Arthrobacter sp. ERGS1:01: one gene and its partners. The protein of the gene in region 1 interacts with the protein of each later gene in a pairwise test. Links are inferred from orthologs where the notes say so. Each region holds a gene or a part of one and is shown in the gene's direction. Other genes may lie near its edges. The genes, in order: rplL, dnaE and trhO.

What was found.
Region 2: the proteins of rplL (region 1) and dnaE interact in binary tests that used the Escherichia coli proteins (3 or more experiments, as listed by UniProt). The link is inferred for Arthrobacter sp. ERGS1:01 from one-to-one orthologs.
Region 3: the proteins of rplL (region 1) and trhO interact in binary tests that used the Escherichia coli proteins (3 or more experiments, as listed by UniProt). The link is inferred for Arthrobacter sp. ERGS1:01 from one-to-one orthologs.

What each region holds. Positions count from the first base shown.
Region 1 is NZ_CP012479.1:3,285,254-3,288,374, reverse strand. Bases 37-3,009 are described here. They hold rplL (50S ribosomal protein L7/L12), read left to right. Parts: upstream 37-1,322; coding sequence 1,323-1,697; downstream 1,698-3,009. Other genes in these bases: AL755_RS18835 (acetyl-CoA C-acetyltransferase), read right to left, coding at 2,432-3,009; AL755_RS18840 (aminoacyl-tRNA deacylase), read right to left, coding at 1,956-2,435; rplJ (50S ribosomal protein L10), read left to right, coding at 637-1,221; AL755_RS18855 (GNAT family N-acetyltransferase), read left to right, coding at 37-292. Also shown: more of AL755_RS18855, read left to right, coding at 1-36; more of AL755_RS18835, read right to left, coding at 3,010-3,121. UniProt on the Escherichia coli protein: The binding site for several of the GTPase factors involved in protein synthesis (IF-2, EF-Tu, EF-G and RF3). Is thus essential for accurate translation.
Region 2 is NZ_CP012479.1:986,558-990,780, forward strand. Bases 125-4,199 are described here. They hold dnaE (DNA polymerase III subunit alpha), read left to right. Parts: upstream 125-486; coding sequence 487-3,999; downstream 4,000-4,199. Other genes in these bases: AL755_RS08315 (RluA family pseudouridine synthase), read left to right, coding at 125-172; AL755_RS08325 (hypothetical protein), read left to right, coding at 4,035-4,199. Outside these bases: more of AL755_RS08315, read left to right, coding at 1-124; more of AL755_RS08325, read left to right, coding at 4,200-4,223. UniProt on the Escherichia coli protein: DNA polymerase III is a complex, multichain enzyme responsible for most of the replicative synthesis in bacteria. This DNA polymerase also exhibits 3' to 5' exonuclease activity. The alpha chain is the DNA polymerase catalytic subunit.
Region 3 is NZ_CP012479.1:3,568,440-3,571,557, reverse strand. What follows is about bases 125-3,094. They hold trhO (oxygen-dependent tRNA uridine(34) hydroxylase TrhO), read left to right. Parts: upstream 125-1,147; coding sequence 1,148-2,041; downstream 2,042-3,094. Other genes in these bases: AL755_RS24195 (ester cyclase), read right to left, coding at 2,609-3,037; AL755_RS24200 (flavin reductase family protein), read right to left, coding at 2,082-2,609; AL755_RS20110 (GNAT family N-acetyltransferase), read right to left, coding at 340-1,050. UniProt on the Escherichia coli protein: Catalyzes oxygen-dependent 5-hydroxyuridine (ho5U) modification at position 34 in tRNAs, the first step in 5-carboxymethoxyuridine (cmo5U) biosynthesis.

The sequences.
Region 1 (3,121 bases):
CGCCACCGGCGAGCTGGTGGCCTTCACCTCGATCTCGGTGCTGGGCGAGCGCGACGACGTCGTCTACCAGGACGACACCATCGTGGACCCCGACCACCGGGGCCGGGAGCTTGGCCTGCAGATCAAGGTCGCCAACCTCGAACGGCTGGCCGTCGAGTTTCCGCATTCGCGCACCGTCTACACCTGGAACGCCGCCGACAACAACTACATGATCTCCGTCAACGACCAGCTGGGATTCACCGCCGCCGGGGTCACGGGGCAGTGGCAAAAGGAGTTCGACTCCGCCCTGTAGCACGCTTCGGAGCACCCGCCGATTTGGAGTCGGGGACCGGCGTCGTATAACCTTGAAGAACCAAAGACCGTTGGTCGATGGAAATCACCCCCACGAGCCAGGTGCATCATGCGCCTTGCAACGTTGGAGCCGGGCAGGTTTTCATCCGAAAGTCCGTATCAGGACGGCCAGCGCAGGTGCACAAAGCTTATGAGCAGTGTTGAACCTGGATGAAAATCCACAAAGGATCCGCTGCGAAAACGCCCCGTACATCTGTGCGGGGCGTTTTGTTTTTCCGTTTGATCCCGCAAGGGTGGCGCGGATGGGGACCTGAAGGACCGGCACTAATTCCCGGAAGGAGGGTTATGGCAACGCCAACAAAGGTGGCCGCAGTTGCAGAAATCGCACAAGATTTCAACGAGTCGACTGCAGCAGTCCTAACCGAATACCGTGGGCTCACCGTTGCACAGCTCAAGGAGCTGCGCGTTTCTCTCGGCCAGGACACCAAGTTCTCGGTTGTAAAGAACACCCTGACTGCCATTGCGGCCAAGGAAGCTGGTGTTGACGCTTTCGAAGGTCAGCTCAGCGGCCCCACCGCCATTGCTTTCATCAAGGGTGACGCTGTTGCGGCAGCAAAGAGCCTGACGGATTTTGCAAAGGCCAACAAGGCACTGATCATCAAGACCGGTATCTTCGAAGGCAAGGCTCTCGACGCTTCTGAGGTTGCCGCACTGGCAGCTCTGGAATCCCGCGAGCTGCAGCTGGCCAAGGTTGCCGGCATCCTCAAGGCTCCGATGGCCGCCGCTGCGCGCACCCTCGACGCCCTGCGCCTCAAGCTTGCCGAAGGCGCTCCGGCTGAAGCCGCACCCGCCGAAGAAGCTCCGGTTGCTGAAGAAGCTCCCGCCGCTGAAGAAGCACCGGCTGCTGAAGCAGAGACCACCGAGGCCTAGTCCTCATGGGGGCTTGTCCCCTGTAGTTTTTCCCTAAATCCATGAGGGCTTAGGTTTTAAGATTCGGCCTCCGGGCCAAGTACACAGAAGGAGCGCCACCCATGGCTAAGCTCACCAACGACGAGCTCATTGAAGCTTTCAAGGAACTGACCATCATCGAGCTCTCCGAGTTCGTGAAGAAGTTCGAAGAGGTCTTCGAAGTTACCGCTGCTGCTGTTGCAGTTGCCGGTCCGGCCGGTGCCGCAGCTGAAGAAGCTGAAGAGCAGACCGAATTCGACGTTATCCTCGAGTCCGCTGGCGACAAGAAGATTGCAGTCATCAAGGAGGTGCGCGCCATCACGTCCCTCGGCCTCAAGGAAGCCAAGGACGTCGTTGACTCCGCTCCCAAGGCTGTCCTCGAAGGCGCCACCAAGGAAGCTGCCGAGAAGGCAAAGGAAGCCCTCGAGGCTGCCGGCGCCACGGTTACCCTCAAGTAATCTCTCGCTTTTCACGAAGAAGCCCGCACCGTTTGGTGCGGGGCTTCTTTGCGTCCCGACGCCGTATCACTTTTGGCGCCCTTCCCCCGGACGCGGTATCACTTTTGGTGCCGAAACGGCGGACGCGGTATCACCTTTGGCGGGAAAACGATGAACGCCGTATCACCTTGCGATCTCTAGGTGATACGGCGTTCATCAAATCAGCGCCAAAGGTGATACGGCGTCGCCCCGGGGAGCGCCAAAGATGATACGGCGTTGCTACTCGGGGACAGAGATGTCCGCCACGGTGGCTTCGAAGGCGGCGATGAGGGCGTCGGCGTCGACGAACATGCTGTAGCCGTGCTCGCCCGCACCCATGGCGACCCGGCGACCCAGCACCGCCTCGTCCACGTAAAGCGGCCAGGCGGTGGTGCTGCCCAGGGGAGTGATGGTGCCGCGCTCGTAGCCGGTGGCGGCCAGGGCGACGTCGGCCTTGGGCATCTGCAGCTTGTTGACCCCCACCACGGCGCGCAACTTGGGCCAGGAAATGGACCGGCCGCCGGGCACCAGGGCAAACAGGAAAGTGTCGTCGCTGCGCTTGACCACCAGCGACTTCACGATGTCTGACGGCTCGATGCCCATGAGGGAGGCGGCCTCCACCAGCGAGTTGGCTGCGGGGCGGGGAAAGATCTCCACGCTCAGCCCGCGTGCGGCGGCATCCGCGCTGACCCGGGCGTGGCCCTGGGGTTCGGTGCTCACTTCGCGTCCCGGAACAGGAGCAACGCCTCGCCCTGGCCGCCACCGCCGCAGAGCGCCACGGCGGCCTTGCCGGAGCCCCTGCGGGAGAGTTCAAGGGCGGCGTGCAGCGCCAGCCGGGTGCCGGAGGCGCCGATCGGGTGGCCCAGTGCTACGGCGCCGCCGTGGATATTGCACTTTTCCAGCGGCACGTCGAGATCGCGCAGGGACTGCACCACCACCGAGCCGAAGGCCTCGTTGATTTCAAGGAAGTCGAGGTCGTCCGTGGTCCAGCCGGCTTTGTCCAGCGCGCTTTGGATCGCGTGGGAGGGCTGGGAATGCAGGGAGTTGTCGGGGCCTGCCACCTGTCCCGGGGCGCCCACAACGGCCAGCCAGGGCAGATCGTGGGCCTCGGCGTAGGCGCGCGTGGTCAGCACCATGGCGGCCGCGCCGTCGGACAAGGGGGAGGAGTTGCCGGCGGTGATGGCGCCGTCGGCGGAGAATGCCGGCCGCAGCGGGGCCAGGGTCTCCACCGTGGTGTTGGCGCGGATGCCCTCATCACCGGTCAAAACCAGGTCGTCGCCCTTGCGTTGGACCAGCGTGACGGGGGCGATCTCGTCGTCGAACACCCCGGCCGCAACAGCCGCGGCGGCACGCTGGTGGGAGGCCGCGGCCACTTCGTCCTGGGAGATCCGGCTGATGCTCAGGCG
Region 2 (4,223 bases), 2.3 Mb from region 1 along the record:
CACCTACGGGGCGGACCCGAAGCTGGCGGCCGAACTCGGCCTGACCCGGCAGTGGCTGCACGCCCACAAGCTCGGCTTCACCCACCCGTCGTCAGGGGAGTGGGTCAGCGTCACGAGCCCCTACCCGCAGGACCTCGACTACGCCCTGGGCCACCTCCGCGGAGACCACTAGACCCAACGCCGTATCACTTTTGGCTCGATTTCCACTGACGCGGTATCACCTTTGGTTCGATTTCCCGCGACCCGGTATCAGCTTTGGCGCAATGGAGCGGAACGCTCTCTCACCTGGTGGGAGGGCGTTCCGCCATTTGGCGCCAAAGGTGATACCGCGTTGGGCGGGAAGGTGCCAAAGGTGATACCGCGTCGGGGTAGGGGAGGGGCACCCGAACTTGGGCGTCGGCACTCAGGCGGCCACCGTAGAATGGTGCGGTGGCTAGCTCATCGACTGACAGTTTTGTCCATCTTCACACGCACACCGAATACTCCATGCTTGACGGTGCCGCGCGCCTGACGGAGCTGTTCGAGGAGACCAACCGGCTGGGCATGCCGGCCCTGGCCACCACCGACCACGGCTACCTTTTCGGGGCGTTCGACTTTTGGAAGAAGGCCACCGACGCCGGCGTCAAGCCCATCATCGGCGTGGAGGCCTATGTCACCCCGGGCACGGCCCGCACCGACAAAACCCGCGTGAAGTGGCGCACGGACGAGAGCCAGCGGAAGGACGATGTCTCCGGCGGTGGCTCCTACACGCACATGACGCTGCTCAGCTACAACAACCAGGGCATGCGCAACCTGTTTCGCGCGTCCTCCCTGGCCTCCCTGGATTCGGTGTTCGGCAAGTACCCGCGCCTGGACCGCGAACTGCTCAACGAGTACCACCCCGGCCTGATCGCCACCACCGGGTGCCCGTCCGGCGAGGTGCAGACCAAGCTCCGGCTGGGCCAATACAACGAGGCCAAGGCCGCCGCGTCCGAATTCCAGGACATCTTCGGCAAGGAAAACTACTTCTGCGAGCTCATGGACCACGGGCTCGACATTGAGCGCCGCGTCACGAAGGACCTGCTCAAGCTGGCCCGGGAACTGCAGATTCCCCTTGTCGCCACGAACGACCTCCACTACACGCACGAACATGACGCGAAGGCCCACGAGGCCCTGCTGGCCCTGCAGTCGGGCTCCACGCTGCTCGAACCCACCTATGACAACGGCGGCTCCCGCTTCGCGTTCAACGGCAGCGGCTACTACCTGAAGTCGCCGGCGGAAATGCGCGCCCTGTTCTCCGAACTGCCCGAGGCCTGCGACAACACGCTGCTCATCGCCGAGCGGTGCGAGGTCTCGTTCAACGAGAACGCCAACTACATGCCCAAGTTCCCCTGCCCGCCCGGCGACGACGAAACGTCCTGGCTGGTCAAGGAGGTCGATACGGGGCTCCGTTACCGCTACCCGGGCGGCATCCCCGACAACGTTCGTGAGCGCGCCGATTACGAGCTGGGCGTCATCAACAAGATGGGCTTCCCCGGCTACTTCCTGGTGGTGGCCGACTTCATCAACTGGTCCAAGGACAACGGCATCCGGGTGGGACCCGGCCGTGGTTCGGGTGCCGGTTCCATGGTGGCCTACGCCATGCGCATCACCGACCTGGATCCGATCCACCACGGATTGATCTTTGAGCGCTTCCTGAACCCGGAACGCGTCTCCATGCCCGACTTCGACGTCGACTTCGATGATCGTCGCCGGCATGAGGTCATCAAGTACGTGACCGAAAAGTATGGCGACGAGCGTGTGGCCATGATCGTCACCTACGGCAGCATCAAGTCCAAGCAGGCGCTCAAGGATTCCTCCCGCGTGCTGGGCTACCCGTTCAGCATGGGCGAGTCCCTCACCAAGGCGCTGCCGCCGGCCGTCATGGCCAAGGACATCCCGCTGCACGACATCGAGGACCCCAAGTCCAAGCGCTACGGCGAGGCCGGGGACTTCCGCCAGCTCCTGTTGACCGATCCGGAAGCCGCCAAGGTCTTTGAGACGGCCAAGGGCCTGGAGGGGCTCAAACGCCAGTGGGGCGTGCACGCCGCCGGCGTCATCATGAGCTCCGACCCGATCATCGACGTCATCCCGATCATGCGCCGATTCCAGGACGGCCAGGTCATCACCCAGTTCGACTACCCCACGGCCGAGGGCCTGGGGCTGATCAAAATGGACTTTTTGGGGTTGCGAAACCTCACGATCATCACGGACGCGCTGGAGAACATCAAGGCCAACCAGGACTTTGAGCTTGACCTGGAGGGGCTGGCGCTCGATGACCCCGGCTCCTATGAACTCATGGCGCGCGGCGACACCCTGGGCGTGTTCCAGCTCGACGGCGGCCCCATGCGCGGGCTGCTCAAACTCATGCGCCCCGACAACTTCGAGGACATCTCGGCCGTCCTGGCCCTGTATCGGCCCGGTCCCATGGGTGCGGACTCCCACACGAACTATGCGTTGCGCAAAAACGGCCTGCAACCCATCACCCCCATCCACCCGGAGCTTGAGGAGCCCCTGGAGGAGATCCTGGGCGGAACCTACGGTTTGATCGTGTACCAGGAGCAGGTGATGTCGATCGCGCAGAAGCTGGCCGGCTACTCGCTGGGCCGGGCCGACATCCTGCGCCGCGCCATGGGTAAGAAGAAGAAGTCCGAGCTGGACAAGCAGTACGCCGGCTTCCACCAGGGCATGCTCGACAACGGCTACTCCGACGCCGCTGTCAAGACGCTGTGGGAAATCCTGCTGCCGTTCTCCGACTACGCCTTCAACAAGGCCCACTCGGCGGCATACGGCGTGGTCAGCTATTGGACCGCCTACCTGAAGGCGCACTACCCGGCCGAGTACATGGCAGCCCTGTTGACGTCCGTCGGTGACGACAAGGACAAGTCGGCGCTGTACCTGAACGAGTGCCGCCACATGGGCATTACCGTGCTCGCCCCCGACGTCAACGAGTCGGCGCTGAACTTCACCCCGGTCGGCAAGGATATCCGCTTCGGCATGGGCGCCATCCGCAACGTCGGCTCCAACGTGGTCAACGCCCTGGTCGAGTCCCGGAAGGAAAAGGGGAACTTTGAAAGCTTCTCCGACTTCCTCATGAAGGTCCCGGCCGTGGTCTGCAACAAGCGCACCATTGAATCCCTCATCAAATCCGGTGCGTTCGACTCCCTGGGCCACCCGCGCCGGGCCCTGGCGATGATCCATGAGGAGGCCATCGACTCCGTCATCACCCTTAAGCGCAACGAGGCCGTGGGTCAGTTCGACCTCTTCGCCGGGCTGGGGGGCGACGACGCCGAACAAGAGTCCGCGCTCGTCACCGACATCCCGGATTTGCCCGAGTGGGAAAAGAAGGACAAGCTCGCCTTCGAGCGCGACATGCTGGGCCTGTACGTCTCCGACCACCCGTTGCAGGGCCTGGAAGGGATCCTGAGCCAGAACGCGGACATGTCCATCACCCAGGTGCTGGCGGATGACGGCCCCCAGGACGGCCACATCATCACGATCTCCGGCATGATCACCAGCCTCCAGCGGCGCATCGCCAAGAGCAGCGGCAACCCGTATGCGCGCTGCGAGGTGGAGGACCTGGGCGGCTCGGTGGAGGTCATGTTCTTTGGCCAGGTCTACGGCCCCATCGCCACCATCCTGGCCGAGGACCTGATCGTGGTCATCAAGGGACGGCTGCAAAAGCGCGACGACGGCGCCATCACGCTCAACGCCATGGAACTCTCGGTGCCGGATCTGACCGAGGGACTGGCCGGCCCGCTGGTGATCTCCATGCCCGAACACAAGGCCACAGAACCGGTGCTGCTGGCGCTCAAGGACGTGCTGGGCACCCACCGGGGCAACACCGAGGTCAAGATGCACCTGAGCGGAACCCGCAGCATCAAGGTCATGAAGCTGCCGCTACACCACCGGGTCAACCCCACGCCGGCACTCTTTGGCGACCTGAAGGTCCTGCTGGGCCCCACCTGCCTTGAGGGATAGCCGGAAGGCGCGGGTTGACGGGTTAGGGTGGTGCCATGAGTGAAAAGCTGCCCGAAAGCACCGGTTACCCAGGGTTCGACGCCGGTCAGGCCACGGGTGCCGCCGCGCCCGTGCCGCGCCGCCATGCGCGGCCCGGCGGTGTGCACGCGCCTTTGTCGACGGCCGGCACCTGGCAGCGGTGGCTGCTGGGTTCGGCCCTTGCCGGGATCGGCTGGGGTGTCGTG
Region 3 (3,118 bases), 280 kb from region 1 along the record:
CGGACGCGGTGCCGGTGGCAATGACCACGTGCCGGCCATCATGCGCGGCCTCGGCCCCGGCCACCTGGTGCCGCCACGGCGACGCAACACCCAAGCGCGAGTATGCCTCCACCAGATCGGAATGCGCCCAGTCCGGCCACGGCACCGTCACGGCCTGGCGCGCCGGGATGCGGCGGACATGCTGAAGCTGGGCAGGGCTCTCACCCCGGCCAAGCAGGGAGATCAACGAATTGTTGGCGGACACCCCATCATTGTGTCACCGCCCGGGAAGACCGACGACGGCGTCCAACGGCGCGTGCCCCGGCGCCCCGCCAGGCACAACCCGTTCGGGCCGGTCCCTCAGGCCAGGCCGCGCTCCAAACGGGCCCGCGGCACCAGCACCGTCACGGCAGCCACGCTGCGCCACCCCATCTTGTAGTACAGCCGCTGCCCGTCGGTGCTGGCCAACAACAGACCCGTCGTCACGGGATACTCCTTGGCGTGGGCCGTCAGCGATTGCATGATGAGCCGGCCATAGCCGTGGCGCCGGTGCTCCGGGTGGGTTTCGACCTGGTCGAAAATGGCGTATTCGCCGTAGATCGCCACCTTGCCGCTGGCCAGCACCGTCGTACCGTTCACAATGGCTCCGGAAAATCGCGCATCGCAGGCACTGGCCACCCGGCGCCCGCCAATACGGGTCACCTGGAGCTCCAATTCGGGCTCCACGAGGAACGGGTCCTGGTTGTCCTGCATGTCCATGTCGACCGTCATGACTTGTTCCGACACCGACAGCATGCCCAGCCCGGCCTCATGGGCCTGCTTGACGTAGCGGTGGATGTCCGGGCCAAGCACGCACATGGCCCGGTTCGTGGAGCGGGCCACCTCGGCGGCAAGCAATGCGAAGGGCGCCGGTTGCGGATCGCAGATGAAGTATTCCCAGTCGCCGCTGCGGTCCAGGCGCAGGGCGGCGGGATAGCCGGTGTCAAAGGCGGTTTTGTAACTTCGAAGCGCTGTCCAACCGGCAAACCAGGCGTCTAACAGTTCCTCAAGTTCAGTGGAACCAGATGTCATGCACCAAGCCTATGCCGCACCGGACCCCCTTGCCACGAACAGCCCGGGCGATCCACGCGCGGGCCCGCATTTGGCGGCACAAAGTACGCTTAAATACGTGGCTTTGAACAAGATTGTGCTCTTTTACGGTTTTACCCCTGTCCGGGACCCGGACGCGGTGCGGCTCTGGCAGCGGGCCCTGTGCGAGAAGCTCGGGCTCAAGGGCCGGATCCTCATCTCCAAGGACGGCATCAACGCAACCGTCGGCGGCGACATCAAGGACCTCAAGCAGTACCTGAAGACCACCCGCGAATACGCCGGCTTCAAGGACATCGACATCAAGTGGTCCGACGGCACGGGCGACGATTTCCCGCGCCTGAGCGTCAAGGCCCGCGATGAAATCGTGAGCTTCGGCGCCCCCGGCGAACTGAAAGTCGACGAAAACGGCGTCGTCGGCGGAGGCACGCACCTCAAGCCCGAGGAACTTCACGAGCTCGTCGCAGCCAAGAAGACCGCCGGCGAGGAGGTCGTCTTCTTTGACGGCCGCAACGCCTTCGAAGCCCAAATCGGCAAATTCAAGAACGCGATCGTCCCCGACGTCGCCACCACCCACGACTTCATCACCGAACTCGACTCCGGCAAGTATGACGACCTCAAGGACAAGCCCGTGGTCACCTACTGCACGGGCGGCATCCGTTGCGAGGTCCTCAGCTCACTCATGGTGAACCGCGGCTTCAAGGAGGTCTACCAGATGGACGGCGGGATCGTCCGCTACGGGGAGACGTTCAAGGACAAGGGCCTGTGGGAGGGCTCGCTGTACGTGTTCGACAAGCGCATGCACATGGAATTCAGCGACGAGGCCGCCACGATCGGCCGCTGCATCCGTTGCGAAAACCCCACCAACAAGTTCGAGAATTGCTCCAACCCGAGCTGCCGCAACCTGAACCTGTACTGCGCCGACTGCTCCGCCGACCCGGCCACCCTGCAGTGCCCCCAGGGTTGCACGGACTAGCCAAAGAACGACGACGGCGTCCCCGGCCGGGTGCGCCCGGCTACTCCGGGGGCAGTTCCTGCAGGCTGTCGCCGTCGTAGAAACGGGCGGCCTTGTAGACCATGGGCGCTTTGTCGTTCACGTCGGCATGGCGGACCCGGCAAATAAACACCGTGTGGGTCTTGGCCTGGAACCGTTCACGGATTTCCGCTTCGAGCATGGCCGCCGAACCGTCAATCAGCGGGGAGCCGTGCGGCCCCTCATGCCAGTCGATCGTGGCAAATTTGTCCTCCGCCTTGGAGGAGAACACCGAGACGACGTCGCGCTGGTCGTTGGCCAGGATGTTCACGCCGAGGTGGGTTGCCGCGTGCAGGGCCGGGTAGGTCGATGAGGTGCGCTGGATGCAGACCATGATCAGCGGCGGGTCCAGGGACACCGTGGCGTAGGAATTCACGGCCAGGCCGCGTGCCTTTTCCCCCTCCCGGGTGGTGACCACGGTGACTCCCGTGACGAATTGGCGGTTGAAGCCCCTCATCATGGCGGGGTCGGGATCGTTGAGCTGCGGCGGGGTAAGCATGGTGTCGGTCATTAGTCGTCTCCCAGTGATGTGATGCCCAGGGCGGTCAATAGTTGGCGGGGGTCCCAGGTGACGCGTTCCTTGCTGAGCCGGCCGTCGGTGAACGTGCAGAAATTCGAGCCGTAGGTGTTGACCTGGCGGTTCGTGGCCGGGACGCCGAAGAATTCGTTGCGGTGGGTGCCGGTGCTGCTCCAATAGATCGCCAGATGACCGTCCTGCTCGATTAGGTCCTCAACCGTGGTGGTCAGGTCCGGGAACGCTTCGCGGGTGGTGCGGACCGCGTCCTTGAACTCCGCGGCGCTGAGCGGATGGGTCGATCCATGGGCGGTCCGCTCAAAATCGTCGGCCAGCAATGAGTCCAGGGCGTCGACGTCGCCGTCGTCCCAGACGGCGTGCCACACCTGGCGTACGCGGGTTTTCAACTCTGATTCCTGTGGCATGGCCAAACATTCTCCTCATTGAGCGTTGTTGTATGGTACTCACCGTAATCCAGCTCACATGCCAGCGTCAAGATTGTGTGA